Regions from separate parts of the Aminobacter sp. NyZ550 genome, predicted to be linked through region 1. Evidence: predicted binding sites of a transcription regulator. Region 1 holds the regulator's gene; each other region holds the start of a gene.
What was found. Region 1 encodes LexA, which represses DNA repair genes until DNA is damaged. Its sites were predicted from a motif close to TGTTCNNNNTGTGTTCNG; they were not measured.

Region 1 (7,729 bases):
GTGCCGCTTGCCGCCGAGGCAATCGACAGCGGCCGCGCCAAGGCAGTGCTCGACCGACTGGTCGCCGTTTCGAACGGATAGAGACATGGCCGATATCCTGCGCCGCATCGAAGCCTACAAGCGCGACGAGATCGCCGCAGCGAAGGCGCTGCTGCCGCTCGCCGAGCTCAAGGCGCGCGCCCGCGACGTCACCAAGCCGCGCGGCTTTCTCGCGGCACTCGAAACCAGCCACAGTGAAAGCCGCTTTGGCCTGATCGCCGAGATCAAGAAGGCGAGCCCGTCCAAAGGCCTGATCCGTCCCGACTTCGATCCGCCGGCGCTCGCCAGGGCCTATGCCGACGGCGGCGCTGCCTGCCTGTCGGTGCTGACGGACACGCCGTCCTTCCAGGGCGCACCGGAATTCCTGACCGCCGCGCGCGATGCCTGCGCCTTGCCGGCATTGCGCAAGGACTTCATGTTCGAGCCCTATCAGGTGCACGAAGCACGTGCCTGGGGCGCGGACGCGATCCTGATCATCATGGCGAGCCTGAGCGACGAAGATGCCAGGCGTATCGAGGATGAGGCGTTCGAAATCGGCATGGACGTGCTCGTCGAGGTCCATGACGAAGAAGAGACAGAACGCGCGCTGAAGCTTCAGTCGCGCCTGCTCGGCATCAACAACCGCAACCTGCGCACATTCGAGGTCAGCCTCGACACGTCGGAGCGCCTGGCGCCGATGGTGCCGGCAGACCGGCTGCTGGTCGGCGAAAGCGGCATCTTCACGCATGCCGATTGCCTGCGTCTGCAGAAATCCGGCATCTCCAGTTTCCTCGTCGGAGAAAGCCTGATGCGGCAGGCCGACGTGACCTCGGCGACGCGTGCGCTGCTCGATGGCGCAGCCCTGGCAAGCGCCTGACATGGCAACCACCCTCACCCATATCGGCGCCACCGGCGAGGCCAACATGGTCGACGTCGGCGACAAGGCCGAGACGACACGCACGGCAATTGCCGAAGGCCATGTCGTCATGCGCCCGGAGACACTGGCGTTGATCCTGTCGGGCAACGCCAAGAAGGGTGACGTGTTCGGCACCGCCCGCATTGCCGGCATCATGGCGGCCAAACGCACCCATGAGCTCGTGCCGCTCTGCCATCCCATTCTTTTGACCAAGGTTTCGGTCGAGATCGAGCCAGATGAGGCGCTGCCCGGCCTGCGCGTCACGGCGCTTGCCCGCGTCACCGGCAAGACCGGCGTCGAGATGGAAGCGCTGACGGCTGCCTCGGTCGCCTGCCTTACCATCTACGACATGGCCAAGGCCGCCGATCGCGGCATGGTGATCTCCGGCATCCGGCTGGTCGAGAAGACCGGCGGCAAGTCGGGCGACTACAAGGCTGCCGAATAGATGGCGCTGCTGCCCGTCGCCGACGCCCTGGCGCGCCTGCTCGACGCTGCCGAACCGCGCGGCACGGAAACTGTCGGCCTTGCCCAGGCATCAGGCCGCGTGCTGTCGGCTCCACTACACGCCCTGCGCACCCAGCCGCCCTTTGACGCCTCCGCCATGGATGGCTACGCCGTCCAGGCCGCCGACATCGCTTCACTGCCGGCGCAGCTCAAGGTTATCGGCCAGGCACCCGCCGGCAAGCAGTTCACGGGCACCGTCGGACCAGGCGAGTGCGTCCGCATCTTCACCGGCGCACCGGTGCCACAAGGCACTGATACCGTCGTCATTCAGGAGAACGTTCGCGATCTCGGCAATGGCAAGATCGCGGTGCTCGAGCCAACGCTTGCTGGCCGCAACATCCGCGCCAGGGGCCTCGACTTCAAGCAGGGCGACCTCATCCTTGATGCAGGACGTGTGCTCGACCCGGCAGCGCTCTCGCTGATCGCAGCTGCCAATCATCCCAGCGTCGAAGTGCTGCGGGCGCCTCTGGTCGCCATCATCGCCACCGGCGACGAGCTATTGCCGCCGGGCAGCAATCCCGGGCCCGACCAGATCATCGCCTCCAACGCCTATGGCGTCGCGGCGATCGTTCAGTCGGTTGGCGCGCGCGTACTCGATCTCGGCATCGCCGCCGACCGCACCGAGGCAATCTCCGCACTGGTCGCCAAGGCGCTCGCCGCCGACGCCGATGTGATCGTCACGCTGGGCGGCGCTTCGGTCGGCGACCACGACCTCGTTCACCGTGTCCTGACCGATCTCGGCATGGATCTCAACTTCTGGAAGATCGCGATGCGCCCGGGCAAGCCGCTGATGTTCGGCCGGCTCGGCAACAGCCGCTGCGTCGGCCTGCCGGGCAATCCGGTCGCCAGCCTGATCTGCTCGCAGATTTTCCTGAAACCTCTGCTGGCGAAGCTTGGCGGCCGCCCTTATTCACCCGACATGCGCAACGGTATTCTCGACACGGCAATGGCGGCCAACGACCTGCGCCAGGACTTTGTCCGCGCGATTGCGCGCGAGACCGCTGAGGGTCTCGTCGTCACACCCTACCTGATCCAGGACTCTTCGATGCTGCGCACGCTGGCCGACGCCAACTGCGCCATCGTGCGGGTGCCCTTCGCGCCTGCAGTCGAAGCCGGCAGCGCCTGCCAGGTGATGATGTTGCGCTGAGCAGCACCTTCCACCCTTCACGAAATATCAACAGTTGCGGAACACAACTGGAACAGATAGTGTTTGTTCTGGGTTTGTTTTTCTTCTGATTCCTCGGGGGTGGCGATGCTGACGCGCAAACAACACGAGCTTTTGCTATTCATCCACGAGCGGCTGAAGGAAGCGGGTATTCCGCCATCCTTCGACGAGATGAAGGAAGCACTCGACCTCGCCTCCAAGTCCGGCATCCATCGCCTGATCACGGCGCTCGAAGAACGCGGCTTCATCAGGCGTCTGCCCAACCGGGCGCGCGCGCTTGAAGTGCTGCGCCTGCCCGATTCGATCGCGCCTGGCCTCAACGCGGCGAAGAAGTTCTCGCCCAGCGTCATCGAGGGTAGCCTCGGCCGCAAACCCGAGCCGTCACGCAGCATGTCGGCCGGCAATGACGACGATGTTGCTTCGGCGGTTGCCATTCCCGTCATGGGACGCATCGCTGCCGGTGTGCCGATCGACGCCATCCAGCACAAGACGCATTCGATTTCGGTGCCGCCAGACATGATCATGGGCGGCGAGCATTACGCGCTCGAGGTCAAGGGCGACTCGATGATCGAGGCCGGCATCTTCGACGGCGACACTGTGGTCATCCGCAGCTCGACCACGGCCAATCCCGGTGAGATCATCGTCGCCCTCGTCGACGACGAAGAAGCGACGCTCAAGCGTTTCCGCCGCAAGGGTGCCTCGATCGCTCTTGAGGCCGCCAATCCGGCCTATGAAACCCGCATCTTCGGACCGGACAGGGTCAAGGTGCAGGGCAAGCTTGTCGGCCTGATCCGCCGCTATTGATTGCCGGGGCTGCGTTTCCGCCACCTCGGCCTGTCCATCCTGCTGCAATCTGTAAGCCGGACTGATCTGCCCTGTTGCTATCGTGCCGTATCTGACGGCTCTGCGACGGCGGGTACAGATTTCGGACTCACCGTGTGGTCGCAGTCGGCGCTTTCGGGTGCGCCTTGGTTGCCCCGGCTGATGCCTTTGGGGGCATCTCCACTCGCTTGTAGGGCGGAAGGCCCCTCGCCTCGCGCGAAAATTGGCGCTGCGCATGCCACGGGCGGTACGGTTCCGCCACGGCGTGGCGTATCTCGACCGCCCGATCTACGCCAGCCGCCGCGGCTGTGATGAATATCGACGCACTGCCAAGGCGCGCCAGCTCGCGTTTGGTGAGCACGGCCACGCCGGGGCAGACGTCGCTTGCCGTGGCATCGTCGACGACGATGAGATTCGCGTTGTCGCAGGCTCGTGCAGCGGCGCTCGCATTCGCCGCATGGACGATCCGTGCCCCCTCCGGTTGTTGAACCGTGCACAGCCCGCTGTCACAGACGAAGGCGTCCGCGCCGGCGGCGTTTAGCTCTCCAGATACTGGTTTGCCGGGTATCGTACCGGCGACATCTGCCTCGGCTGTTGGCTGTGAGCCGGTCTCGCTGGGCAAACGGACAGTCCCGTTCGTTGCATTCGCGGCCGAACGGGCCGGGGTGACGAGTGTTTCCGACGCCAGCGCGCGCTGCCAGTTGTCGACGGTGAACTGGTTCGGCCGGACGCGATTGACGGCCAGCTTGCCATCGTCGACCGGGACGCCGACGAGGCGGCCATCTTCCGAAACGAGAACCGTGGGCGTTTCCGTTTCCACGACCGTCAGCAGCCCAAGGGCCGCGAATGGCAGTGCGGCGGCGCGCAGCCAGGTCGTTGCCGTCGACGCGATGACGAGTGCTGCAGTGAGCAACAGTACCGCATGTGACGAGACAAGGCCGACCGCATCGACCGGCGAGCGCTCGGAGAACCAGGTGGCGATGCCAATCATTGCCTTCAGGCCGAAGCCCATCGTGTCGAGGAAGGGGCCGTCGAGTCCAAGCGGCATGAAAATGCCAGCCATGACGGCAAAGGGCATGACCAGGACAGACACAAACGGGCTGACTGCCAGATTGGCGAACAGGCTGAGGGGCGAGACACGTTGGAAATGCCATGCACCAAAAACGCTGGTCGCGAGCCCGGCAATCACCGACGTCGCGGCGAGGCCTATCGCAACTGTCGCAAGCCAGCGCCAGATTTTGGACGGCAGCGATCTCTGACCGACCGGCAGCGCCTGCTCCTCCCGCCGGTCCGACCACCAGGCATATGCGCCAACGAGGGCTGCCGTTGCGGCGAACGACATCTGGAAGCTCGGCCCGACGACTTCGTGGGGCGAGATCATGATCACGACAACGGCCGAGATCGCCAGGTTGCGCATGGTGAGTGCTGCGCGGTCGAACAGCACGGCCGTCAGCATCACCGCCAGCATGATGAAGCTGCGTTGCGCCGCGACCTCGGCGCCTGAAATGAACAGATAGCCGCCGGTGGCGAGCAGTGCTGCGCCTGCCGCGTACTTCTTGACCGGCCGGTGCGAGGTGAAGCCTGGAAAGGCGGCGAAGCATAGCCGCATCAAAAGCATGACCGTGCCTGCGACCATCGCCATGTGCAGACCCGAGATCGAGATGATGTGGTAGAGCCCGGTACGCCGCAGCGCCTCATTGACATCCTCGGGAATGCCGCCGCTCACGCCGACGACCAGGGCAGCCGCGATTTCGCCCTCTGGACCGCCAATGCGGTCGCGAATGCGCTGGGCAATCTTCTGGCGCACATTCTCGATCGACGCGAATGCACGATCACTGGCCGACAGCGGCTGGGTGGTTGCAGCAAACTCTGGGCCTTTCATGAAAAAGCCGCTGGCGCCGATGCCGTCGAAATAGCTTTCGAAGGAAAAATCATAGCTGCCCGGCCGCACAGGCCCGGACGGCGGCATCAGCCTGGCATAACCCGTCACCTCGGACCCCGCCATGACGCCCTCAGGAAGCTTGCGGGCAACGAGCCGCACCCGATCGGGCGTATAACGCAAAACCGGGCGCGCGGTCGCCAGAACGTCAAGCGTCAGCCGCACCCTGCCCTTGTCCAGATTGTCGATTTCGACGACGCGCCCGGTGATGGCAGTCGAGATCTCGGCGCCCAGCATCTTCGTTGCCATGCGTTCGGTCTCGAACTTTGCACCCGCCATGCCGAGCATTGAGGCGGCGAGTGCGGCGAGCGCGTAGTGAACAGGCCGCCGTCCGCGCGTTAGGAAGGCGAGGACGGCCGGTGTCGCTGACACAACGACGAGCGGCGCGAGATCCGGCTCGTTCGGAAGCGCGAAATACACCAGGGCACCGGCGGCCAGAAAAACCGGAAGAAGCAGGAACGCCGCACCGCGGTCGAGTTCCGTTTCGATCGCGGCCAAGGTGGATCGTGCGGTGATCCGGTGACCGACCAGCAATTGCGATCCTTGCCGTAGCCAGGACTTGTGTCCTCGCTGAAACGGCGATGCATCAGCGTCAGGAGCAGCATCTCTCTCGGGCAGAGCTGGTGGTGTCCACGCAACGGCAGGCACGGCTGAAGAGGTCAGCAAGTCGCGCTCGCTGGCTTCGACCACCGGATTGTTACCGGCCTGCCCCTCCCGCATGCGGTCGCCCATCGGGCCTGCCTCTTGCGCCCCAGACCTTCTATGCTACATCAACCGCACACAAACGCCATGCGCCGCCGGTTTTTCGGCCAAGCGCCCTGCTTCCCTTGGAAATCGCCATGCCTGTCGTCACCCGCTTCGCCCCATCGCCCACCGGCTATCTGCACATTGGTGGCGCGCGTACCGCTCTCTTCAACTGGCTTTATTCCCGCCACACCGGCGGCACCATGCTGCTGCGTATCGAGGACACCGACCGCGAGCGCTCGACCGACGCCGCAACTGCCGCGATCCTCGAGGGCCTGACTTGGCTCGGCCTGACCTGGGAGGGTGAGCCGATTTCGCAGTTCGAGCGTGCGCCGCGCCATCGCGAGGTGGCCGAAGAACTCGTGCGCATGGGCAAAGCCTATTATTGCTACGCCTCGCAGGAAGAGCTGACCGAGATGCGCGAGAAGGCGCGCGCCGAGGGCAAGCCGCCACGCTATGACGGCCGCTGGCGCGACCGCGACCCGTCCGAGGCGCCGGCTGGCGTCAAGCCGGTCATTCGCATCAAGGCGCCGCAGGACGGCGAGACGCTGGTGCTCGACCGCGTGCAGGGTGATGTGCGCTTTCCCAACAAGGATCTCGACGATTTCATCATCCTGCGTTCGGACGGCGTACCGACCTACATGCATGCTGTCGTCGTCGACGATCACGACATGGGCGTCACCCACATCATCCGTGGCGACGACCACCTGACCAACGCCGCGCGCCAGACCGTCATCTACAACGCCATGGGCTGGGACGTGCCGGTGATGGCGCATATCCCGCTGATCCATGGTGCGGACGGCGCAAAACTGTCCAAGCGCCATGGCGCGCTCGGCGTCGATGCTTATCGCGCCATGGGCTATTTGCCTGAGGCCCTGCTCAACTACCTCGCCCGCCTCGGCTGGAGCCATGGCGACGACGAGGTGATGAGCATGGAGAACATGATCAGCTGGTTCGAGATCGAGGACGTCAACAAGGGTGCGGCACGCTTCGACTTTGCCAAGCTCGAGGCGCTGAACGGTGTTCATATGCGCCAGATGGACGACAAGAAGCTGTTCGACATCTTCGTTGCCACCTTGCCCTATCTGCCCGGCGGCGATGCCATCCTCGGCGGGCTCGACGACACGCGCAAGGCACAGCTGCTTGCCGCCATGCCGGGCCTCAAGGAGCGTGCCAAGACGCTGATCGAACTGGCTGACGGCGCAGGCTTCCTGTTTGCCCAGCGTCCGCTGCCGCTCGATGAGAAGGCCGCCGGCCTGCTCGCCGGCCCAGCCAAGGATATCCTCAAGGGCGCGCATGCGGCGCTCGCGACGGTCGCTGCCGCCGACTGGACGGCGGCCAATGCAGAGGCCGCGATCCGCGAGTTTGCCGGCCGCGAAAATCTTAAATTGGGCGGCGTGGCGCAGCCTTTGCGGGCCGCCCTGACGGGCAAGAGCACTTCCCCCGGAGTGTTCGATGTGCTCGCCGTTCTAGGGCGCGACGAAAGTCTAGCCCGCATTTTTGATCAAATCGATTAGGTCAGCAGTGCTTTCCTAGTTTTGCATTGAAATGAGGCTGTTGCGGTGCAACATTGCGGCAACAGGTCAATTTGAAAGCAGCGGGAAAGCTGGGAAGCGAGTTC
Region 2 (7,729 bases), 130 kb from region 1:
CGGGACTTCCCGATCCTGTCGCGCGAAGTCTATGGCAAGCCGCTCGTCTATCTCGACAATGGTGCTTCGGCCCAGAAGCCGCAGGTCGTCATCGACGCCATCACCCACGCCTATTCCAACGAATACGCCAACGTCCATCGCGGCCTGCATTTCCTCTCCAATGCCGCGACCGATGCCTATGAGAAGGCGCGCGAGAGCGTTCGCCGCTACCTCAACGCGCCCAATGTCGACCAGATCGTCTTCACCTCCAACGCCACCTCGGCGATCAACACCGTTGCCTATGGCTACGGCATGCCCAATATCGGTGAGGGCGACGAGATCGTTCTGTCGATCATGGAGCACCACTCCAACATCGTGCCCTGGCATTTCATCAGGGAACGCCAGGGCGCCAAGCTGGTTTGGGTGCCGGTCGACGACCTCGGCGCGTTCCATGTCGAGGAATTCGAGAAGCGCCTGACCGACCGGACCAAGCTGGTTGCGATCACCCATATGTCGAACGCGCTCGGCACGGTGACGCCGATCAAGGAGATCTGCCGCATCGCGCATGCGCGCGGCATCCCGGTTCTGGTCGACGGCAGCCAGAGTGCCGTCCACATGCCGATCGACGTGCAGGATCTTGACTGCGACTTCTTCGTCATGACTGGCCACAAGCTCTACGGCCCCTCTGGCATTGGCGTGCTCTACGGCAAGCGCGAACTGCTCGAGCGCATGCGCCCGTTCCATGGCGGCGGCGAAATGATCGTCGAAGTGACCGAGGACATAGTTACCTACAACGAGCCGCCGCATCGCTTCGAGGCCGGCACGCCGCCGATCGTCCAGGCGATCGGCCTCGGTGCCGCGCTCGATTACATCGACGGCATCGGCCGCGAGCGCATCGCAGCACACGAGGCGATGCTGCGCGATTACGCCCATGAGCGGCTGCGCTCGATCAACTCGCTGCGCATCTTCGGCGACGCGCCCGGCAAGGGCGCCATCGTTTCCTTCGAGCTGCAGGGCATCCACGCCCATGACGTGTCGATGGTCATCGACCGCCAGGGCGTTGCCGTGCGCGCCGGCACCCACTGCGCCCAGCCGCTGTTGAAACGCTTCGGCGTCACCTCCACATGCAGGGCATCCTTTGGCATGTACAACACCAAGGCCGAGATCGACGTCCTGGCCGAGGCGCTTGAAAAAGCACGGAAATTCTTCGGATGAGCACCATGGAAGACGTTATCGCAGCGACCACCGACGAGACCGCTCCCGAAACCGGCGGCAACGGCGTCGTGTCGGCCTCGGCCATTCCGGCGGACGAACTGGCGCGGCTGACCGACGACATCGTCTCGGCGCTGAAGACGGTCTATGACCCCGAAATCCCTGCCGACATCTACGAACTCGGCCTCGTCTACAAGATCGACATCGAGGACGACCGCACCGTCAAGATCGACATGACGCTGACCGCTCCGGGCTGCCCGGTGGCAGGCGAAATGCCCGGCTGGGTGCAGAACGCCGTCGGCGCCGTCGAGGGCGTGTCGGGCGTCGAGGTCAATATGACCTTCGATCCGCCATGGACGCCCGACCGCATGTCGGAGGAAGCCCAGGTCGCGGTGGGCTGGTATTGATGAGCGAGTTGGCAGCCGCGAACGGCGTGTTCGTCGGCTGCTATGTTCGTGTCTTGTCGCTGCCTGCTGACGGAATCCGCTATGGCTCTGACGAGGAAGCCTTTCGGAAAACTGCGATCGGTCGCATATGTCGAATTGTGGAGCCGTACGAAGGTACGTCGGACGATGGGCTTCGCATCCGTACGGGAGAGTTTCGCGCTCACTACGCCATTCTGTCTCGCCACGGGATAGAGGGGTACTCGCTCTATCTGGGCGCAGGCGACGTGCAAGTCGTCGCTCCGACCGAGGAGATGCTGCTCCTGTACAGCGATGACATTTGGCAGCTCGTCGCTCCACACGGCGAAACGCAAGACACGCATACTTACGACAAGCTGGTCGCCGCTTTCGGATTGGTGGACCTGTGACCTATGCCCGCAAGATCGTCTTGCAGCTGCCGGTCAGCCGACCACAGGCAATTGGGCCCTTTGTGGAGCAGTGCTTGCGAGACGGCGTCTCCCTCATCGCGGTCGTGGGAGAGAATGCAAAAGACGTAGAAGATCAGATCGACGCACTCGTTGTCGGCGATGGTTCAGATTCAAGTCGTTTCGTTGTGACCACGGCGCATCAGGGCGAAGCGGTAGAGGATGTGTTGGAGTTCGCATCACATTTTGGAACCGACGCCGATAAGGTGCAGCTTGTCAGAATCTAGCCGAACAACTGGAAATTGGATGCCTTGCATCACGCGAGACATTTCACCATCTTAAGGAAGAATCATCCGGCAGGCCTTGAACCTGCAAGGAATGGAGCAGGAAGAAACATGGGACGCTTCGCCGTCATCTCAATGACCGACCGGGCCGCCGACCGCGTGCGCGAGATCATGGCCACCCGTGAGAATGCCAAGGGCATCCGCCTCGGCATCAAGAAGGGCGGCTGCGCCGGCATGGAATATACGGTCGACCTGGTGACCGAGCCGAACCCCAAGGACGACCACATCGAGCGCGACGGCGCCCATGTCTATGTCGCTCCTGAAGCGGCATTGTTCCTGTTCGGCACCCAGATGGACTTCGAGGTCACCACCCTGCGCACCGGCTTCACCTTCAACAATCCGAACCAGAGCTCGGCCTGCGGCTGCGGTGAGTCGGTCGAGCTGAAGCCCGCCGACCTCAAGGCGCTCGCCGAAGCGCGCGCGCAGGCCTGATCCTCAGCGAGGCATCAGCCAATGAGCGACGAAGCCATCCGCGAGACCTTCTCCGGCCTTGGCGATGTCACCATCCGCAAGATGTTCGGCGGCAAGGGCATCTATCACGACGGCCTGATCGTCGGCGTCGAGGTGCGTGGCGAAATCCTGCTCAAGGCCGATGCGGTGAGCGCGCCCGATTTCGAGGCGGCGGGGGCAACGCGCTGGACCGATGCCGGCGGGCGACCGGTCAACATGCCCTACTGGACAATCCCCGAAAGCGCTGTCGACGATCCTGATGAAATGACCGTGTGGGCGCGCAAGGCGTTCGAGGCGGCACTGCGCAGCAAGAAATAACCTCACATCTCGCCGGGCGGCACGAAGAAGCAGTTCTCGTGCTCTTCGGTCGGATGCAGGCAGATGTGATAGTTGCCGTCGCCCGAGGGGATTTCCGAGCCATAGGGTACGAAATAGCGGTTGTGGTGCGTCACCTTGCGGTGATCGCCGGGCTCCAGCACGATCGACCAGCCGCCGCCATTCTCCTTGACTGACTTCTCGGGAATGGCCTGGCACTCGCCATGTTCGATGTCGCCATGGCAGCAGGCCGGCGGATAGTTCCAGCCTGAAGCCGCCCGATGCGCCGAAGCCGGGGCGGTCATGACAGACAATGCCAGCAACGCAAACGCTACGGCAGCGCAGCAGCGCGCGAATACCTGCATGCTGAGAAGTCGGCAACGCCCGCCACTGTCGGACATCACGCAAACCCCGATGATGCCGCCGGGCAATCCCGGACGGCAGGCTGGCCGCGCCGCAGCTTAAGCCTGCCTGTCCGGAATGTATATTGTGCCTAGCTAATATTAATGTGTATTGCGAATGCGGTTCACGCCTTGGCCAGCGCGATCGCCACCTTGGCCGCCAGCCGCGCATTGTTCTCGACCAAGGCGATGTTGGTCTTCAAGCTGGCGCCGTTGGTCAGTTCGAGAATCTTGGCCAGCAGGAACGGCGTCACCGCCTTGCCCGAGATGTTTTGCGCCTCGGCCGCCTTCTGGGCCGCTTCGATGTAGCCGGCCATTGTTTCAGTCGGGATCTCGTCGCTCTCCGGCACCGGGTTGGCGACCAAAAGGCCGCCGTCGAGGCCGAGTGCTGCGCGCGTCGCATGCAGGCGGGCGATCTTGTCAGCTGTGTCGAGGCGCAGCGGCGCCGCATAGGGCGACTTGCGCGACCAGAAGGCCGGCACGATGTCGGAGCCGTAGGCGACAACAGGCACACCGCGCGTCTCCAGCACTTCCAACGTCTTTTCGATGTCGAGGATCGCCTTGGCGCCGGCCGAGACCACGATGACAGGCGTGCGCGCCAGCTCGTCGAGGTCGGCCGAGATGTCAAAGCTCTTTTCGGCGCCCTTATGCACGCCGCCGATGCCGCCGGTCGCGAACACCTTGATGCCGGCGAGATGGGCCGCGATCATCGTCGCTGCCACGGTCGTGCCGCCGGTGCGGCCTTCGGCAACTGCATAGGCGATGTCGGCGCGCGACAGCTTCATTGCGCCGCCGGTCATGGCCAGCGATTCGCGCTCGCCGTCCGACAGGCCGATCTTGATGCGGCCGCCGATGACGGCGATCGTTGCGGGCACCGCACCTTCGTCCGAGATGATCTTCTCGACATTGGCCGCCATAGCCGAATTGTCGGGATAGGGCATGCCGTGGGTGATGATGGTGCTTTCGAGCGCGACAACCGGCTTGCCGGCGGCAAGAGCTGCGGCGACGGGCGCGTGGATGTCGATGAAGGGGCGGGCGGTTTCAGGCGTCATGTTGGTCTCCTTGGTCCGCGTCATGCCATTTCCCGGGCTTGCGGCACAAGGGCCAGCGCCGCGTCAAAGTCTGCCTGGGCGAGATCGGGCACCGCCGAGGCACTTTCTATGGCCAGCACGGCTGCGGCAATGCCCTCGCGCAGCGCCCGCTCGAGCGGCAGCCCGCGCAGAAGCGCCACCGTCGTTGCCCCCGCCAGCGCGTCGCCGGCGCCGGTCACGTCGACGATCCAGCGTGGGGCAGGCGGTGTGATCTCCATCAGGCCGGCGGCGTCATAGGCAAAGACCGAGCTTCCGCCTGCCGTGACGACCCCGCGCTTGAGCCCCGTGGCGCGCAGGCCGCGGGCGAAGGCGTCGGGCGTGGAATCGGCAGCGACATCAGCCAGCACCGCCGCCTCGCGCCGGTTCATGTAGAGGCAGGAGAGCTTGCCGAGGATCGGCGCCAGCCGCACCGCCTTGGCGGGCGAAATCGCAATGGCAAACAGCGGCTTGTCGGCAATCTCGCCGAGCTTGGCCAGCGCTGCTTCGGGCAGGTTGGCGTCGCACAGCACGGCATCCGTGCCTGCGATCGCCTCACGCGTCTTGGCGCGCCTGAGCTGCTTGGCGAAGGCAAGTTCGTAGAGGCTCATGTCTGCCAGTGCCGCGACCACGTCGCCGTCGCGGTCGAGCAGGGCGGTGTAGCTCGGCGTCGCCCGGTCGAGGAAGATGGCCGACAGGTCCTCGATGCCGTTGGTCGCGATCTCCGACGCCACGGCGTCGCCGGCCGCGTCGCCGCCGCGCACCGACATCAAGGCGCCGGTCGCCCCGCGACGCACTGCACCCCGCAACGCATTGAAAGCGCCGCCGCCAACCTCCTCGCTCATCGAGCCGGGGATCGAGGCGCCCGCCACGAACGGTGCCGTCATGCGGCCGCGCCGGTCGACATGTGCGCCTCCGATGGCAAGGATCTTGGGTGACGTCATGATGCAGGTGTCCGGCAGAGGTTTCGGGCGTGGAACTTAGTGTCTGGCGAGGCGGGCGGCAACCGAATCGCGGCGCGGGCGGATTTTCACGGCGGCGTGTCGCGCCATATGCGACATCGCATCACGTGCAGCTTTAAAACAAAAAAAGAACACGCATGTGATTAAACATAAATATCAGTAAGTTGACTGCTCTTGCCAAATGAGAACAAAACAGATACAAAATTATATCGGCACCGGATCTGCCGGCCTTCATTGACGACCACGGGGTGATGTATCATGGCTCAGAATTCATTGCGGCTTGTAGAGGATAATTCGGTGGACAAATCCAAGGCTCTGGACGCGGCGCTGTCGCAGATCGAACGCGCCTTCGGCAAGGGCTCGATCATGCGCCTGGGCGCCAATGAGCAGGTTGTCGAGATCGGAACGGTCTCCACCGGCTCGCTCGGCCTCGACATCGCTCTTGGCGTCGGTGGCCTGCCGCGCGGACGCATCATCGAAATCTACGGGCCGGAAAGCTCGGGCAAGACGACGCTCGCTTTGCACACCGTGGCCGAAGCCCAGAAGAAGGGCGGCATCTGCGCCTTCGTCGACGCCGAACACGCGCTCGACCCGGTCTATGCCCGCAAGCTCGGCGTCGATCTCGAGAACCTGCTGATCTCGCAGCCCGACACGGGCGAGCAGGCGCTGGAGATCTGCGATACGCTGGTGCGTTCCGGCGCCATCGACGTGCTGGTCGTCGACTCGGTTGCAGCGCTGACGCCGCGCGCCGAGATCGAGGGTGAAATGGGCGAGTCGCTGCCCGGCCTGCAGGCCCGCCTGATGAGCCAGGCGCTGCGCAAGCTGACGGCCTCGATCTCGCGCTCCAACACCATGGTCATCTTCATCAACCAGATCCGCATGAAGATTGGCGTCATGTACGGCTCGCCGGAGACCACCACCGGCGGCAACGCGCTCAAGTTCTATGCTTCGGTCCGCCTCGACATCCGCCGCATCGGCTCGGTCAAGGACCGCGACGAGGTCGTCGGCAACCAGACCCGCGTCAAGGTGGTGAAGAACAAGCTGGCCCCGCCCTTCAAGCAGGTCGAGTTTGACATCATGTATGGCGAAGGCGTGTCCAAGACCGGCGAGCTCGTCGATCTCGGCGTCAAGGCCGGCGTTGTCGAGAAGTCGGGCGCCTGGTTCTCCTACAATTCGCAGCGGCTCGGCCAGGGACGCGAGAACGCCAAGCTGTTCCTGCGCAACAATCCCGACGCGGCGCGTGAGATCGAACAGCTGCTCAGGCAGAATGCCGGTCTGATCGCCGAGAAGTTCCTCGAGAACGGCTCGCGCGAGGAAGACGACGGCGACGAAGCTGGCGCGATGTAGGCGCATTCGGGGCCGGTCCGGCGAACGTCGGACCAGACCCAAGACAGACGATCTGAGCGACCGCCGGCCATTGTGCCGGCGGTTTGCGTTTGTGAAGACTGCTTCGCTGATCGGGCGGCGGATTGCGGGCTATTGCCGGTCCGGTGTTTCTGGACAGGGTTAAGGTGGGCGGCTAAAAGGCCAGTTCCAATTTCCGCCTGCAAAGGGCGGGGTGCATCTGTTCAGGGCGGCGATCAAAGGCGGCAATATGAGTGGCGTGAACGAGATCAGGTCGACATTTCTCGACTACTTCAAGAAGAACGGACACGAGGTCGTAGCCTCCAGTCCGCTCGTCCCGCGCAATGACCCGACCTTGATGTTCACCAATGCCGGCATGGTGCAGTTCAAGAATGTCTTCACCGGGCTCGAGACGCGCTCCTATTCGCGCGCCGCAACCGCGCAGAAGAGCGTGCGCGCCGGCGGCAAGCACAACGACCTCGACAATGTCGGCTACACCGCGCGCCATCTCACCTTCTTCGAGATGCTCGGCAACTTCTCCTTTGGCGACTATTTCAAGGAGCAGGCGATCGAGCTTGCCTGGAACCTGATCACCAAGGAGTACGGGCTCAAGAAGGACAAGCTGCTCGTCACCGTCTATCACACCGACGACGAGGCGGCCGACCACTGGAAGAAGATCGCCGGCTTCACCGACGACCGCATCATTCGCATCGCCACCTCGGACAATTTCTGGGCGATGGGCGATACCGGCCCGTGCGGCCCGTGCTCGGAAATCTTCATCGACCGCGGCGAGCACATCTGGGGCGGCCCTCCCGGCAGCCCCGAGGAGGATGGCGACCGCTTCCTC
Region 3 (7,729 bases), 1.1 Mb from region 1:
TATAACCTGCGCCACAGCCTGAGGTTCGTTGATCGCCCCTCGCTGCCCTCCGACAATCCCATGCAAGCGAAGTTGAGTCGCGGCGGCGGGCACCGGACGGCTTTGAGGCAAGGCATGCACACTGACATCGAAGCAACGGCCAACAAACTCGCCTGCGACCCTCGCATCAGCGACTATGATTTCTGGCGTTCGCTTCGCAACATCAACAACGAACTTTTTGAGATCGCCAACAACAACCGGCCGATCCCGATCGAAATGCTGCGCTGGCGCGTCATCCTGCGCCAGGCCCGCTCCAAGCGCGGCGTGGCCTGAGCCGGCCGAAAGGCGCGCCAGCCGCGCGCCTTCACCGCTTGCCTGATCAGGCAAGCTTCTCCTTGAAGAAGTTGACCGTACGCCCCCAGGCCAGTTCCGCCGCCGCCTTGTCGTAGCGGGCTTCCGAGGTGTCGTTGTTGAAGGCGTGCTGGGCGCCGTCATAGACGAACAGTTGGAACTCCTTGCCGGCCTTCTCCAGTGCCGCCTTGTAGGCGTCTATGCCGGCGTTGATGCGGTCGTCCTTGCCGGCATAATGCAGCATCAGGGCTGCCTTGATCTTGGCGATATCGGCCTCGTCCTTCGGCTGGGAGCCATAATAAGCAACGCCGGCGGCCAGATCGGGCGCGTTGACGGCCAGTGCGTTGACGGTTCCACCGCCCCAGCAGAAGCCCATGGCGCCAACCTTGCCATTGCCGCTTTCATGGCCCTTCAGGAACGCCACCGTGGCGACGCCATTGGCCACTGTCTGCGCCGCATCGAGCTGGCCGAACATTTCGCGTGCCTTTTCTTCATCCGCCGGCGTGCCGCCGAGCGGCGACAGATAATCGGGCGCCAGCGCCACGAAGCCTTCGAGCGCGACCCGCCGCGCCACGTCGCGGATATGCGGGTTGAGGCCGCGGTTCTCATGAATGATGATGACAGTCGGCAGCTTGCCTGTGGCGTCGGCCGGCCGGACGAGATAGCCCTTCATTTCGCCGGCACCACCGGGATAGGTAATGTCCTCGGCCTTCAGCCGCTTGTCGTCGTCGGCGACGATCGCCGCCCGCGCCTGGTTGGTCGTAAGCAACGGCACGATCGCCGCCGCGGCAGCGCCTGAGCCGGCAAGCCTGGTCAGCTTCTCCATGAAGCCGCGCCGGTCGAGTGTCAGGTGGGTGTATTCGTCATAGGCGTCGATCATCGCCTGGGTAATGGCAGGTCGTGTCATTTCTCGCTCCCTGTCTGGTTCCGAGGCCGGGAGTTTAACGTATGCAAATGTAGTTGGTTTCACTGTTGCGTGATCGCCGCGGCCACGAAAAAAGCGCCCGCGCGAGGTCGGCGCGGGCGCTTCGACAAGCGCTCAGTCTTCGCTTTCCATGAAACGGATGCGGTTGCCGAACGGGTCGATCACCTGGCACTCCAGCCCCCAGTCCTGCCGCTCCAGGCCTGGGCGGTTGTACTTGTAGTTCTTGGCAATCAGCCCCTTCTGGAAGGCCTCGACGCCCTTCATGTAGCAGACAGCCGTCGCACCCGGGCTGGCGTCGCCCGAATGCTCCGACAGATGCAGCTTCAGGCCGCCGCGCGACACCTGGCAATAGAGCGGTGCGCCGGGGTGGAAGCGGTGCTCCCAGTCGAAAGTGCAGTCGAGGAAACCCTCGTAAAAGCCCCTCGTCTTGTCTTCGTCGAATATGCGGAAGATCGGCACCGGCTGGGTGAAACTCACCGCACCGGCTGTCGGCTCTTCCGCCTTCTCGAGCTTGCTCGACAGGATGTTCCAGGTCTCCACGCCGAATTGTCTGGCGACGATCTCGAGCGCCTCGCTGTGGCTGACTTCGAGGTTCTTCTGGGCAAGCGCCTCGCGCATGGCCTTCGCCATCGCCTTTGCGTCACGATAGGTTCGCATGATCTTCCGATCCTCTGGTTGTGGCGAGAAATCCCATCAGTGCCCGCATTGCCGATGCTCTCACCATCCCATGGGATCAGGTGACGGAAGCGTCCGATGTGTTCGCCATACCCCCGGAGGGCGCGGACTGCCGGCCACATCAAGCCGTCAGCCACGCTAGCAAAGCGCCTGCGGCAGGGTCAACACCGCTCGCTTTTCCCGGCAAAACCAGAACAAAACAGAGACACTTCTGGCCTTTCCGCCCCGAATCACTACATTCGGGGCAAATGTCAGACTTTCCGGACGACATGCCCTTTTTCGACGAGCCCGGCGGGATGCCACCCCGGGCCGCCAGCACGCCTGCGCCCAGCGGTATCGCTGCGCGCGCCATGGCCGCGCGCCAGGCGCCGTCAGCGCCGGTTTACCTCAACGGCCTGAACCCCGAGCAGCGCCAGGCTGTCGAGACCACCGAAGGCCCGGTTCTGGTGCTCGCCGGCGCCGGCACCGGCAAGACGCGTGTGCTCACCACCCGCATCGCCCATATCCTCAGCCAGGGCCGCGCCTACCCCAGCCAGATCCTCGCCGTCACCTTTACCAACAAGGCCGCGCGCGAGATGAAGCAGCGCATCGGCCACCTTGTCGGCGAAGCGGTCGAGGGCATGCCGTGGCTCGGCACCTTCCATTCGATCGGCGTCAAGATGCTGCGTCGCCATGCCGAACTGGCAGGGCTGCGCTCCGACTTCACCATCCTCGACACCGACGACGTCATCCGCCTGATTAAGCAGTTGATCCAGGCCGAGGGCCTCGACGACAAGCGCTGGCCGGCGCGCCAGTTCGCCATGATGATCGACGGCTGGAAGAACAAGGGCCTCGGTCCAGCCGAGATCCCCGAGGGCGACGCCCGCTCCTTTGCCAACGGCAAGGGCCGCGAGCTCTACAAGGCCTATCAGGACCGGCTGCAGACGCTGAACGCCTGCGACTTCGGCGACCTGTTGTGTCATCCGATCCGCATCTTCCGCGCCTACCCTGACGTGCTCAAGGAATACCACAAGCGCTTCAAATACATTCTGGTCGACGAGTACCAGGACACCAACACCGCGCAATATATGTGGCTGCGGCTCCTGGCCCAGGAAACGGGTGGTCCGGGGCAGAAGAATGTCTGCTGCGTCGGCGACGACGACCAGTCGATCTATGGCTGGCGCGGCGCCGAGGTCGACAACATCCTGCGCTTCGACAAGGATTTCCCCGGTGCCGTCGTCATCCGGCTCGAGCGCAACTACCGCTCGACCGCGCACATACTGGGTGCCGCCGCCCACCTCATCGCCCACAATGAGGGCCGTTTCGGCAAGACGCTGTTCACCGATCGCAACGATCCCGAAGACGGCAAGGTCAATGTCCATGCCGCCTGGGATTCCGAGGAGGAAGCCCGCGCCGTCGGTGAGACCATCGAACAGCTGCAGCGCCAGAAACACAATCTCAACGACATGGCGATCCTGGTGCGCGCCTCGTTCCAGATGCGCGAGTTCGAAGACCGCTTCGTCACGCTTGGCCTCAACTACCGCGTCATCGGCGGCCCGCGCTTCTACGAGCGCCAGGAAATCCGCGACGCCATGGCCTATTTCCGCGTCGTCGCCCAAGGTGCCGACGATCTCGCCTTCGAGCGCATCGTCAACGTGCCCAAGCGCGGCCTCGGCGAAGCCGCCATCCGCCAGGTCCACGATACCGCGCGCGCCCTTGGCGTGCCGATGCTGCAGGCAGCCGCCCAGCTCGCCGAGAGCGACGAACTCAAGCCCAAGCCTCGCGCCGCCCTGCGCGAAGTCGCGGCCAATTTCGAGCGCTGGCAGAAGGCGCTCGACAACACCCCGCATACTGAGCTCGCCGAGATCATTCTCGAAGAGAGCGGCTATACCGATATGTGGAAGAACGACCGCTCAGCCGAAGCGCCGGGCCGACTTGAAAACCTCAAGGAGCTGATCCGCTCCATGGAGGAATATGAGTCGCTGCGTTCCTTCCTTGAACATGTCGCCCTTGTCATGGACGCCGAGCAGGACGAGCAGCTCGACGCCGTCTCGATCATGACGCTGCATTCGGCCAAGGGCCTCGAATTCGAGACCGTCTTCCTGCCCGGCTGGGAGGAAGGCCTGTTCCCGCACCAGCGTGCCCTCGACGAAGGCGGCCGCTCGGGTCTCGAGGAGGAACGCCGCCTCGCCTATGTCGGCCTGACCCGCGCCAAGAAGAACCTGCATCTGTGGTTCGTCTCCAACCGCCGCATCCATGGCTTGTGGCAGTCGACCATCCCCTCGCGCTTCCTCGACGAACTGCCCGAGGCGCATGTCGAAGTGGCCGATGCCGGCAATTCCTATGGCGGCTATGGCGGCGGCCGCCAGAACCCCTACGGTGCCTCGCGTTTCGACAGCGTCGGTGAAAAGTCCTTCTCCAACACCTACGCCACGCCCGGCTGGCAGCGTGCCCAGCAAAACCGCACCGAAGCCACCGACCGCAACTGGGGTTCCCGCTCCGGTCATTCGGTCGAACGCATAGGTTATGGCGAAACCGATTCCGGCTTCGGCGCCGGCCGCGGCTCGGTCAAGGGCCGCACAATCGACGGCGAACTGGTCGCCAAGTCGGTCGCGACGGAGCCCTCGCGCTTCGAGGTCGGCGACCGCGTCTTCCACCAGAAATTTGGCAACGGCAACATCGCCAACATCGATGGCAACAAGCTCACCATCGACTTCGACAAGGCCGGCCAGAAGAAGGTACTGGACGGGTTCGTGAACCCAGTGTGAGGGCATTTGACAGACCCGGCGCCAGAGCCAACGTCCCGCCACACGGCGCTTGACCGCTGGTTCGAACGCATGCTCGGTGATCATGGACCACAAGGTTTCGGATCCGGCTGGTTTTCCGGTCTGCTGGGGCTTTTGTTGTCCCTCGGAAGTTTCTGTGCGGTCCTGGTGTTCCGGTTTCCGGAATGGTTGACCACGTCCGAACTGCGCAGCTCCTATCCGGTCGAGTTCATGCGCGGGCTGCTCGTACTCGCCATCATTGCCGGTTTCTTCTTCTCCGCTCTGAACATCCTGCTCAGGCCGTCGAAGAAGCTGGGCCTTGCCGGTATCGGTTTTGCCACGCTGGCCATCATTCTGGGTGGCACCGGCGTCAATGTCGATTACGACGGCGACGCGCCGATTCATGTCGGCTTGGACTGGCTGGTCCTCAATGTCGTGTTGTTGTCACTCGTCTTCGTGCCGTTGGAGCGCCTGTTTCCGCTGCGTCCCAAGCATGGAACGTTCCGTGCCGGCTGGACGACCGACGGGCTCTATTTCATCGTCAGTCACGTGCTGGTCGAGCTTTTGACCTTCTTCACACTGTTACCTGCGACGATTGTCTCCCAAGCCTGGCAGGCCGATACCATGAGTGCCCAGGTCAAGAGCATGCCACTCATTGCGCAAGTCCTGCTGATCATGCTCGTTGCCGACCTGACGCAGTACTGGGTACATCGCAGCTTTCACCGTATAGGTTTCGCCTGGCCGTTTCATGCCATCCATCATTCCTCGCGCGCGATGGACTGGCTGGCGGGTTCCAGGCTGCATGTGGTCGATATCGTCGTCACACGGGCACTCATTCTGGTGCCCGTGTTCCTGTTCGGCTTTTCCGAAGCCGCCCTCTACATCTGGCTGGCCATCGTGGCAGCACAAGCCACCTTCAACCACGTCAACATGCGCATACGGCTCGGCTGGCTGGAACAGTTGCTGGTCACACCCCGTTTTCACCATTGGCACCATGCGGTCAGGCCGATCGACAAGAATTTCGCCGTGCATTTCCCCTGGATCGACAGGCTTTTTGGTACATTCTATCTGCCGGCCGATGCCTGGCCCGAAAATGTCGGCATCCATAACGACCCCATACCGGAAGAGTTCGGGCGCCAACTGCTCTGGCCATTTCACCGAAAGACGCGTTAATGCACCGCGCACCGCCGGCCCACGCCCTTTCCCACCGGACGCCGTGATCCAGGGCTTGGCAGGCAGTCGCCGGGTTTGACCCATTGGTATCGCTCCCGCAACAGGCGGCCGCAGCTGATTCACTTGCCAGGTCGACCTTCAACCCTCTGCACGAAATCTGCACGAAACTCCTGAATATCTCCTCGTTCCAGCCACCATACCCACCCGCTGCAACGGCATTGATGTCATATGCAAACGACATCGAGCCCCACGCACCGCACGCCCCGCCAGCTGCCCAAACGGCTGCTCACTGAAGCATGGTGGCTGGTTGATCCAGCGCCACCTCAGGCGATCACGCCCTTCCCTGGCACATATTGCAGCCCGGCAGGACTCCCCCGCAAGCTGGAGCGTAGGGCATGAACTTCCGCCATGCCCCATCCACCATCTCCGCCAAGGTTGGCGCCGCATTGCTGCTGACCCTTGCAGCCGATTTTCTGCTGTTCCGGCAGCCGCTGGACATTTCGCTTTTCATCTTCGCCGCACTGGCTGCTGGTGCAATGATCGCATTTCATTCTCGGGGACCCCGTCCCCGCCCGCTCGCGCTCAAAATTGTGCTCGCCGCGCTCGCTCTCGCCCCGCTCGCCGAAAATGTCAGCCCGCTTTCGGTGACGGTCGCGACCCTTTGCCTGGCGGCCTTCGCTCTGTCGGTCTCGGCCCGCCTGCGATCCGGCCCGGTAAACTGCCTCAAGCGCATCGCCGGCTTTATCCTCACAATCCCCGGCCGGCTGCCATTCGACATCGCGCGGCTACGGAAACTGGCCGGACGCCGCAAGATCTGGCGCCTTGACAGCCTTACCGCTTGGACGCTGGCTGTCGCTCTGGGCATGGTGTTCGTCGCGTTGTTCGGCATCGCCAATCCCGTCATCGGCTACTGGATGTCGCTGATCGACATCCGGGCCATATTCAACCTTCTTGACGTCTGGCGGATTGCCTTCTGGCTCGTCGTGGCTGGCAGCGTCTGGAGCTTCCTCAGGCCAAGATTACCGCGTTGGCTACCCAAATGGCGCCTCTTCACACCGCGGCCGATCGCCGAAGCACAGGTAAACTTGGAACCGCCCGCCAGACTGCACCAGTCGCTCTTCGGCAAGGCGGCGATCCTGCGCGCGCTTGTCGTGTTCAACCTTATCTTCGCGCTGCAGACCGTCCTCGACGGCGCTTATCTCTGGGGCGGCGTGGCATTGCCCGCTGGGCTCACCTATGCGGCCTATGCCCATCGCGGTGCCTACGCCCTCATCGTCACGGCACTCTTGGCGGCGATTTTCGTGCTGCTCGCACTGAGGCCGGGCAGCACGACCTCGGCCGATCGCCGCGTCCGCGCCCTGGTCTATCTCTGGTCGGCGCAGAACTTTGTCCTGGTCATCTCGTCCATCCTGCGGCTCGACCTCTACATCGACGCATATTCACTGACCTACTGGCGCGTTGCCGCCTTTGTCTGGATGGGACTGGTCGCTATCGGCATCGTCCTGATCATGTCCCGCATCGCTCTCGACAAGTCGAACGAATGGCTTTTCGGTGCCAACATGCTGACGCTTTCTGCAGTTCTCTACGTCAGTTGCTTCATCAACTTCGCCGCAATCATCGCCCACTACAATGTCAGCCACAGCCGCGCGATGGATGGAGGATCGGAATTGGACTGGTATTATCTGCGCTCGCTTGGACCCCAGGCCATCCCGGCAATCGACGTGGTGCTGAACCACATGGGTGATACCGGCGCGGTCGCGCGCACAAGCCTCGTCTCGCGCCACTATGAGGCGGATCGGTTTCGCGAGCAGTTGCAGAACTGGCGTGCCTGGAGTTTTCGGAACTTCCGGCTGGCAGCGTATCTCGACCAGCCTTCGCCTTT
Region 4 (7,729 bases), 1.1 Mb from region 1:
CAGGGTCAGCATCGGCCGCAGGCGCTTGCCGCCGGAGGAGATGAGATGGTTGGCGACCTCCGGGATCATCTCGACATCGGAGCCGGCCTTGGAAAGGATCAGCTCGTTGACCCTGGCCATGTCGGCCGAAGTCAGGTCGATCAAATCCTTGATCGACGCAGCGTCCCGCTTTCCCTTCTCGATGTTGAGAACGACACCCAAGGCCTACACTCCCAGTTTACACAGGCGCGTGGTCGCGCGCGTAGCTCTTAGGCGATTCTAAGGCGGCATGCACTCTACCCGCAAGTGGCGAATTGGCGCGGTGCAACACGCGGCGTTTACTTCACGGCCTCAAACTGCGAATTTCCCCGGCATGATCGAACTCATCCGCACCAACGACGCCGTCATCATCTCCTTCGTGGAATCGCTGCTGCGCGATGCCGGCATCGGCTGCTTCGTCGCCGACCAGAACATGAGCGTGCTCGACGGTTCGATCGGCATCCTGCCGCGCCGCATCATGATCGACGAGGACGACGCCGACGAGGCGCGCCAGTTGCTGACGGATGCCGGCATCGAGCACGAAATCCGCCAGAAGTGACAGCCGAACCGCCGCCAGCCCCGGACGTGGATCTCCCGCCGCACACTGTGGACGCCTTCCATCGCGGCGAGTTCTGGCTGGTCCAGCCGAAGGACAACGGCCACCGCTCCGGCATGGATGCCTTGACACTCGCCGCTGCCGTACCCGGCTCATTCGGCGGCCGGCTCGCCGATTTCGGGGCCGGCGCCGGTGCTGCCGGCCTTGCGGTCGCCTCGCGCTGCAGGCAGGCCAAGGTACAACTTGTCGAGCTCACCACGGAGATGGCGCGCTTCGCCGAGGCGACGCTCGCTTATCCCGGCAACGCCTCGCTGCGCGAGCGCGCGTCGGTGCTCGTCGCCGATGTCGGCCTTTCCGGCAAGGCACGCACCGAGGCAGGCCTTGCCGACGCCTCGCTCGACTTCGTCATCATGAACCCGCCCTTCAATCCTGCACATCACCGGCCGACGCCGGACGCGCTGAAGCGGCAGGCGCATGTCATGGAGGACGGGCTGTTCGAAAGCTGGCTCCGGAGTGCTGCCGCCATGGTCAAGCCGCGCGGCGGCCTCGCCATCATCGCCCGGCCGGAGCAGCTCGCAGCGATCCTTACGGCCCTCGAGGGCCGCTTCGGCAAGGCCGAGATCGTACCGGTGCATCCGCGCGCCGACGCGGCCGCGATCCGTATCATCGTGCGGGCGGTTCGCGCCTCGCGGGCGCCGTTGACGCTCTGCCCGCCGCTGGTCCTGCGCGATCCCGGCGACAGCTTCTCGCAACGCGCCGACGACATAAGCAACGGCCGCGCGTCGCTTTTCGGCGATTGAAGCTTTTCGGCGATAGAGCTGGGCCGAAGCATTGCGGTTGTCGCGGGAATACATACATCCGCATGACCAGAGACCGGAGAGATTACGTGAAGAACCTGTTCCGCCGCCTGCTGCCGAGATCTATGCGAGGCGGCGAGATCGTCATCCCCGTCATCAGGCTGCAAGGCGCGATCATGTCGGGCGGCAGCCAGTTCCGGCCGACGCTTTCACTGGCAAGCACAGCCGGGCTGATCGAAAAGGCCTTCTCGATTTCCAGCGCGCCCGCCGTTGCCATCTCGATCAATTCGCCGGGCGGTTCGCCGGTACAGTCGCGCCTGATCTTCAAGCGCATCCGCGACCTTGCCGCCGAGAAGAACAAGAAGGTGCTGGTCTTCGTCGAGGACGTCGCCGCATCGGGCGGCTACATGATCGCCATTGCCGGCGACGAGATCTTCGCCGACCCGTCCTCCATCGTCGGCTCGATCGGCGTGGTATCGGCCTCGTTCGGCTTCACCGACCTGATCAAGAAGATCGGCGTCGAGCGCCGCGTCTACACCGCCGGCGCCAACAAGGCGACGCTCGATCCGTTCCAGCCGGAAAAGGCCGAAGACGTCGAGCGGCTGAAGAAGCTGCAGCTCGAAGTGCACGAGACCTTCATCGAGATGGTCAAGGAGCGCCGCCGCGGCAAGCTCAAGGACGACCCGGACCTGTTTACCGGCCTGTTCTGGTCGGGCAAGAAGGGCCTCGAACTCGGCCTCGTCGACGCGCTCGGCGACATGCGCACCGTGCTCAAGGACCGCTATGGCCCCAAGGCCGAGCTTAAGCTGATCACAGCACCGCGCGGCCTGTTCGGCCGCAGGCTCGGCCTCGGCTCATCCCTCGGCTTCACGCCTGAAGCAGCCGGTGCGGTTGCCACCGGCCTGGTGGATGCGGCGGAAGAACGCGCATTGTGGAGCCGGTTCGGCCTTTGAAAAAGCCGAAACGGCGGATTATCATGTGGGGACAGCCCCGGCCGGCCGGAAACGGCACCGAAGGGAGGAGAATGAAATGCCGCAGCTCATCTTTTTCGCGCTTGTCGGCGTGGTCGCCTATATCGGCTACCGCTCCTTCATCAAAGAGGCCGAACGGGTGACTGCCAAGGTGCGGCGCAACGAGAAGCAGCGCCAGACCGGCGCCAACGGGACACTGGTCAAGGATCCCGAAACCGGCGAGTACCGGCTCGAGAAAGACTGACGCCCCGCCCGTGACCTTCAACAGCGTTCCGCTCGCCGAACTCGCCCCGGCCAAGATCAATCTGGCGCTGCATGTCACCGGCCGGCGCGATGACGGCTATCATCTGCTCGAAAGCCTTGTCGTCTTTGCCGAGCTTGGTGACCGCATCACCGTTGCGGCGGCAACAGAGGACGGTTTCGTCGTCAACGGCCGCTTTGCCGCCGATGTGCCGGTCGATGGCGGCAACCTCGTGCTCAAGGCCCGGGACGCGCTGCGCGCTGCCTTTCCCCATCACACCACCCAGCCGGTCGCCATGGCGCTCGAAAAGAACCTGCCGGTCGCCTCGGGCATCGGCGGCGGTTCGAGCGACGCGGCTGCCGCGTTGCGCGCCCTGAGCCGCCTTTGGCGCCTGCCGGCCGATGCCGCAACCCTTGCCCGCCTCGCCTTGCCGCTTGGCGCCGACCTGCCGATGTGCCTGGCAGGGCATCCGCTGATCGCCCGCGGTATCGGCGAGCAGCTCGCCCCGGTCAGGCATTTTCCTTCGCTACCGATGGTGCTGGTCAATCCCGGCATCGCGGTGGCGACACCGAGCGTCTTCCGGGCGATGGCCTCACGTGAAAATCCCCCGCTCGCGCCGCTCGACAGCGCCGATACCGTGCTCGACTGGCTGGCAACCAGCCGCAACGACCTCGAGCCTGCAGCAATGTCGATCGAACCCTCGATTGTCGCGGTGCTGACCACCCTTCGCAATTCGGGTGCCGCCTTCGCCCGCATGTCGGGATCGGGTGCCACCTGTTTCGGCATCTTCGACAGCAATGCTGCCGCCGCGCACGCGGCGACGGCGATCTCGGCAGAGCGTCCCGGCTGGTTCAGCGCCGCCACAACGACCCGGACCTAGGAGCCCAACACAATGGCCAGCGAGCCCCGCCCCTTCGTTCCCGTCCGCATCGCGGTGCTGACCGTCTCCGACACCCGCACGCTGGCCGAGGACAAGTCAGGCCAGACGCTAGCCGACCGCATCACCGAAGCCGGGCACGTGCTCAAGGCGCGCGACATCGTCACCGACGATAAGGACAAGATCCGCGACCGCGTCACCGCCTGGTCGCTCGATGCCGAAATCGACGTGATCATCACCACCGGCGGTACCGGCTTCACCGGCCGCGACGTCACGCCGGACGCGCTGGAGCCGATCTTCGAAAAGCGCATGGACGGCTTCTCGGAGGTGTTCCACCGCATTTCCTACGACAAGATCGGCACGTCGACGATCCAGTCGCGTGCCACCGGCGGCGTGCTCAACGCCACCTTCGTCTTCGTGCTGCCGGGGTCACCTGGGGCGTGCCGCGACGCCTGGGACGGCATTCTCAAGGCGCAGCTCGATTACCGCCACATGCCGTGCAATTTCGTCGAGATCATGCCGCGGCTCGACGAGCACCTCAGGCGTGGCGGCACCAAGTCAGCCTGAAGCCAGGGCGTCTTTCGCAATTTCCGACGAAATGTCGCTGCTAAAATTGCCCTAGCGCGGCGCGACGACGATTTCGGCATCCAGCGTCTTCATGGCAAGTCCGCGCGCGATGCCTTCGGCGTCCGCCCCGTTGCGACCCAGAACAGCTGCCTGCTTCCTGGTGATGACCAGCCCCTGCTCCAGAGCGCGCGGCCGCGACGTCACCCGTTCCCAGAACGGACGGTTGCTCGCCCGCGACCGGGTGAAGCGCGCCGCCATGGTCAGCCGGCTCATGTGGCGAACAGCATCCTCGGTCCAGCCTTCGGCCAGCCGCGCGCCCGGCTCGAGCAGCAGCAGCCAGTCGCTCCTGGCCTGCGCGATGCCTGCCTGGATGCCGCCCTTGGCGAGATAGGCGCAGCCGGCATGTTCGGCGACATAATGGGTCTGGTCGGTGGAGCCGAGGTCACAGACGATCACCTCGCGCACGACACCCTCGACGGCGCCGCCGACCAGCGCCGCCAGCGTGCGGGCGAGCCCCTCCTCGTCGTCCCTGGTCTCGATCAGAACGCTCAGCATATCCAGCCGCATATCGGAAAGCCGGCCGAAGCGCCAGCCTCGCGGCCCAGAGAACAAAGTTCTTGCTTTGTTCTCTTTTCCAAAATAGGAATAGTTTCATGCCGAACGAATCGACGGGCGGCCTCTTTCCCTCGGGGAGATAGCGAAATGGAACCCATCGCACGGGCCGATATTGCCGCTTTCAAGGGTGGTGGAGCCGGAATGGCCAATGCCATGATCGAGGAAAGCGGCCTGCGCATCAACCATGAGCGCCGACGCGGCCGCGGTGCCGGCGTCAACCCGTCGGGGCGCTACGAGCCGGTCAGCCGCCATGTCTTCGACGACGGCTGGAGCACAATCGAGGAGCTGCCGCCGTTCAAGACCGAGGTCCAGGTCGAGAAGCCGCGCACCATCATCACCCGCAACGAGTCGCCCGACATCTCATTCGACCGCTCGATCAATCCCTATCGTGGTTGCGAGCATGGTTGCGTCTACTGTTTCGCCCGCCCCACCCACAGCTATATGGGCCTGTCGGCCGGGCTCGATTTCGAATCCAAGCTGTTTGCCAAGCCGGATGCGGCGCGGCTGCTCGACCGCGAACTGTCGAAGGACGGTTACCAGCCGCGCACCATCGCCATCGGCACCAACACCGATCCCTATCAGCCGATCGAGAAGCACTGGCGCATCATGCGCGAGGTGCTCGAGGTGCTGGAGGCGCGCAACCATCCTGTCGGCATCGTCACCAAGTCGGCAATGGTCACACGCGACATCGATATCCTCAGCCGCATGGCCGAAAAAGGCCTGGCCAAGGTGGCGCTGTCGGTGACGACGCTCGACCGCATGCTGGCGCGCACCATGGAGCCGCGGGCAGCAACGCCGACCAAGCGGCTAGAAGCTATCAGGCAGCTCTCCGATGCCGGCATTCCGGTCTCGGTGATGGTGGCGCCGATCATCCCCGGCCTTACCGACCAGGAGATCGAGCGCATCCTCGATTCGGCCAAGGCCGCCGGTGCGACGAGCGCCGGCTACGTCATCCTGCGCCTGCCGCTGGAGGTCAGCCCGATCTTCAAGGACTGGCTGCTGCGCCACTATCCCGACAGCTACCGCCACGTGCTGTCCTTGATCCGCTCGATGCGCGACGGCAAGGACTACGATTCGGAGTGGGGCAAGCGCATGAAGGGCAAAGGTCCCTATGCCTGGCAGATCGGCCGCCGCTTCGAGATCGCGGCCCAGCGCCTCGGCCTCAACTCGGTGCGCACACCGCTCCGGACCGACCTGTTCGAGGCCGGCCCCAAGGACCAGTTGCAACTGACGCTGCTTTGAACATTTGGGCGGGCATCGTCGTCCGCCCGTGCAAGAGATCCCGTCCGGCCGTTCCCCGTGGCCAGTTGACGGTGCCTTCCCGGACCGCCGCCCTAATCGGCCGGGAAGGACTTGCGGAGGATCGGGGCCGATGCGAGCATCGCCGCACCATGGCTCGCCCGCGCTCCGATTCTCCGCCCCTCTTCGAATTCATCGACAAGCCCGACTTCGCCTTCGAAACCAAGGCGATATCTGGCGGCCTGTGGCCATGCGCCGGCCTCGACGAAGCCGGACGCGGCCCCCTCGCCGGCCCGGTTGTCGCTGCCGCCGTGGTGCTCGACCCCGGCAACATTCCATCGGGGTTGGACGATTCCAAGCGCCTTACAGCCGCCCAGCGCGACGCGCTGTTCGACGAGGTGCTGTGCAAGGCCTTGGGCGTCGCCGTGGCGTCGGTTTCGGCCGACAGCATCGACCGCAGCGATATCCGCAAGGCGAGCCTGGAAGCGATGCGCCGCGCCATTGCCGGCCTGCCGGTAGCGGCGAAGTCGGCGCTGGCCGACGGCCGCGACGTACCGCCCGGTCTCGCCTGCACATGCCGCGCTCTGGTCAAAGGCGACCAGCGCTCGCAATCCATCGCCGCCGCCTCGATAGTTGCCAAGGTGACGCGCGACCGCATGATGTCGGTCTGCGGCTCGAACGACAACCGCTACGGTTTCGAAGTCCATATGGGTTATGCGACCCAGCGCCATCGCGCCGCCATCGTCGAGCATGGCGCGGCGCTGCGCATCCACCGCGTCTCCTTCGCCCCATTCAGGGAATAACCCTGACAGCAAGGCTGTGAGCCCTAGCCTTGCCGGCTCTCACGCGGCGAAGTCCCGAGCCTGACGTCAAGCTCGGCGAAATCCTGAACGAACCAGATCGACTTGCCCTTGTTGGTCTCGCGCACGAAGTCACGCAGCGCGCCACTGCCTTCCAGCGCCTGCGTGATGTCGCCGACGATCGCGCAGCCGAGGCCATAATTCACAAATTTCTGAAACACCTCGCCGGCAACGCCGGTGCTGAGCTTGAGAAAATCCGGGCCAAGCCTTTCCACGGGGATGGCGAGGACATCAGCTTCATTCGACCATGCCTCGCTGATGAAGTCATTGGCGTCGGCAGGTGCGCGCAGCACCGCACCGATCTGGCTGAAACGGAGTATCCGGGATTTGCCGATTTCGACGATCTGGGTCATGTGATCCGGCTAGCAGCGGCTGCAGCGAGGCGCAAGCCACAGCGGAGCGGCTCCTGCCAAACGACAGACGGTCGCCCTTGGCTGCCCTGAAAACAAAAAAGCCGCCGGAAATCCCAGCGGCTTTTTTAAATCTGCCTGGCTGCTCGACTTAGTTGAGCTTGGCCTTCAGTTCCTGAACCGAGCCCTTGAACAGGTCGGCGTTGGTCTTGGCGTCGGCCTTGCCGGCGAAGATCTGGCGAGCTGCCTCGACCGCGAGGTCGACAGCGTTGGCGCGAACTTCGTTGACGGCGTCGCGTTCGGCCTGGCCGATCTTGAGCTCGGCAAGGGCGGTCCGGCGAGCAACGTACTCTTCGGTCTTCTTGTGCGCTTCTTCGGCGAGAAGGCCAGCTTCGCGCTTGGCCAGATCGACGATGTCGGCGGCCTCCTTCTCGGCTTCCTTGCGCTTGCGCTGGTACTCGGCGAGCAGCTGCTGGGCTTCTTCACGAAGCTTGCGTGCGTCTTCGAGTTCGGCGCGGATGCGTTCGGCGCGCTCGTCGAGCGACTTCGAAAGCATGCCCGGCACCTTCAGGTACAGGACGACGCCAACGAAGATGACGAGAGCGACTGTGGCCCAGAATGTTGCGTCCATGGCCCCT

Region 2: a site for LexA is predicted at 5,655-5,672, ahead of recA (recombinase RecA). Genes of this name have one in related genera too.
Region 3: a site for LexA is predicted at 2,121-2,138, ahead of N7E70_RS13325 (ATP-dependent helicase). Genes of this name have one in related genera too.
Region 4: a site for LexA is predicted at 4,640-4,657, ahead of N7E70_RS24275 (PA0069 family radical SAM protein). Genes of this name have one in related genera too.

The regions. Positions count from the first base shown of each region.
Region 1 is NZ_CP114190.1:3,782,168-3,789,896, forward strand. Features, by position in the region: gene trpD (anthranilate phosphoribosyltransferase) at 1-81, shown strand, start outside; gene trpC (indole-3-glycerol phosphate synthase TrpC) at 86-895, shown strand; gene moaC (cyclic pyranopterin monophosphate synthase MoaC) at 897-1,379, shown strand; gene N7E70_RS18800 (molybdopterin molybdotransferase MoeA) at 1,380-2,585, shown strand; gene lexA (transcriptional repressor LexA) at 2,691-3,407, shown strand; gene N7E70_RS18810 (ComEC/Rec2 family competence protein) at 3,535-5,862, opposite strand; gene gltX (glutamate--tRNA ligase) at 6,198-7,625, shown strand.
Region 2 is NZ_CP114190.1:3,907,209-3,914,937, reverse strand. Features, by position in the region: gene N7E70_RS19475 (cysteine desulfurase) at 1-1,194, shown strand, start outside; gene N7E70_RS19470 (SUF system Fe-S cluster assembly protein) at 1,200-1,598, shown strand; gene N7E70_RS19465 (hypothetical protein) at 1,598-2,002, shown strand; gene N7E70_RS19460 (hypothetical protein) at 1,999-2,286, shown strand; gene sufA (Fe-S cluster assembly scaffold SufA) at 2,395-2,775, shown strand; gene N7E70_RS19450 (TfoX/Sxy family protein) at 2,797-3,111, shown strand; gene N7E70_RS19445 (hypothetical protein) at 3,114-3,413, opposite strand; gene N7E70_RS19440 (pseudouridine-5'-phosphate glycosidase) at 3,635-4,561, opposite strand; gene N7E70_RS19435 (carbohydrate kinase family protein) at 4,582-5,520, opposite strand; gene recA (recombinase RecA) at 5,797-6,885, shown strand; gene alaS (alanine--tRNA ligase) at 7,133-7,729, shown strand, end outside.
Region 3 is NZ_CP114190.1:2,719,486-2,727,214, reverse strand. Features, by position in the region: gene N7E70_RS13340 (hypothetical protein) at 115-312, shown strand; gene N7E70_RS13335 (dienelactone hydrolase family protein) at 359-1,237, opposite strand; gene N7E70_RS13330 (VOC family protein) at 1,370-1,912, opposite strand; gene N7E70_RS13325 (ATP-dependent helicase) at 2,179-4,677, shown strand; gene N7E70_RS13320 (sterol desaturase family protein) at 4,864-5,847, shown strand; gene N7E70_RS13315 (DUF4153 domain-containing protein) at 6,243-7,729, shown strand, end outside.
Region 4 is NZ_CP114190.1:4,879,355-4,887,083, forward strand. Features, by position in the region: gene N7E70_RS24235 (polyprenyl synthetase family protein) at 1-201, opposite strand, end outside; gene N7E70_RS24240 (putative signal transducing protein) at 353-577, shown strand; gene N7E70_RS24245 (tRNA1(Val) (adenine(37)-N6)-methyltransferase) at 574-1,374, shown strand; gene N7E70_RS24250 (S49 family peptidase) at 1,461-2,324, shown strand; gene N7E70_RS24255 (NfeD family protein) at 2,401-2,586, shown strand; gene N7E70_RS24260 (4-(cytidine 5'-diphospho)-2-C-methyl-D-erythritol kinase) at 2,597-3,463, shown strand; gene moaB (molybdenum cofactor biosynthesis protein B) at 3,476-4,027, shown strand; gene N7E70_RS24270 (glycosyltransferase) at 4,079-4,582, opposite strand; gene N7E70_RS24275 (PA0069 family radical SAM protein) at 4,730-5,884, shown strand; gene N7E70_RS24280 (ribonuclease HII) at 6,034-6,684, shown strand; gene N7E70_RS24285 (DUF4180 domain-containing protein) at 6,708-7,094, opposite strand; gene N7E70_RS24290 (F0F1 ATP synthase subunit B) at 7,243-7,722, opposite strand.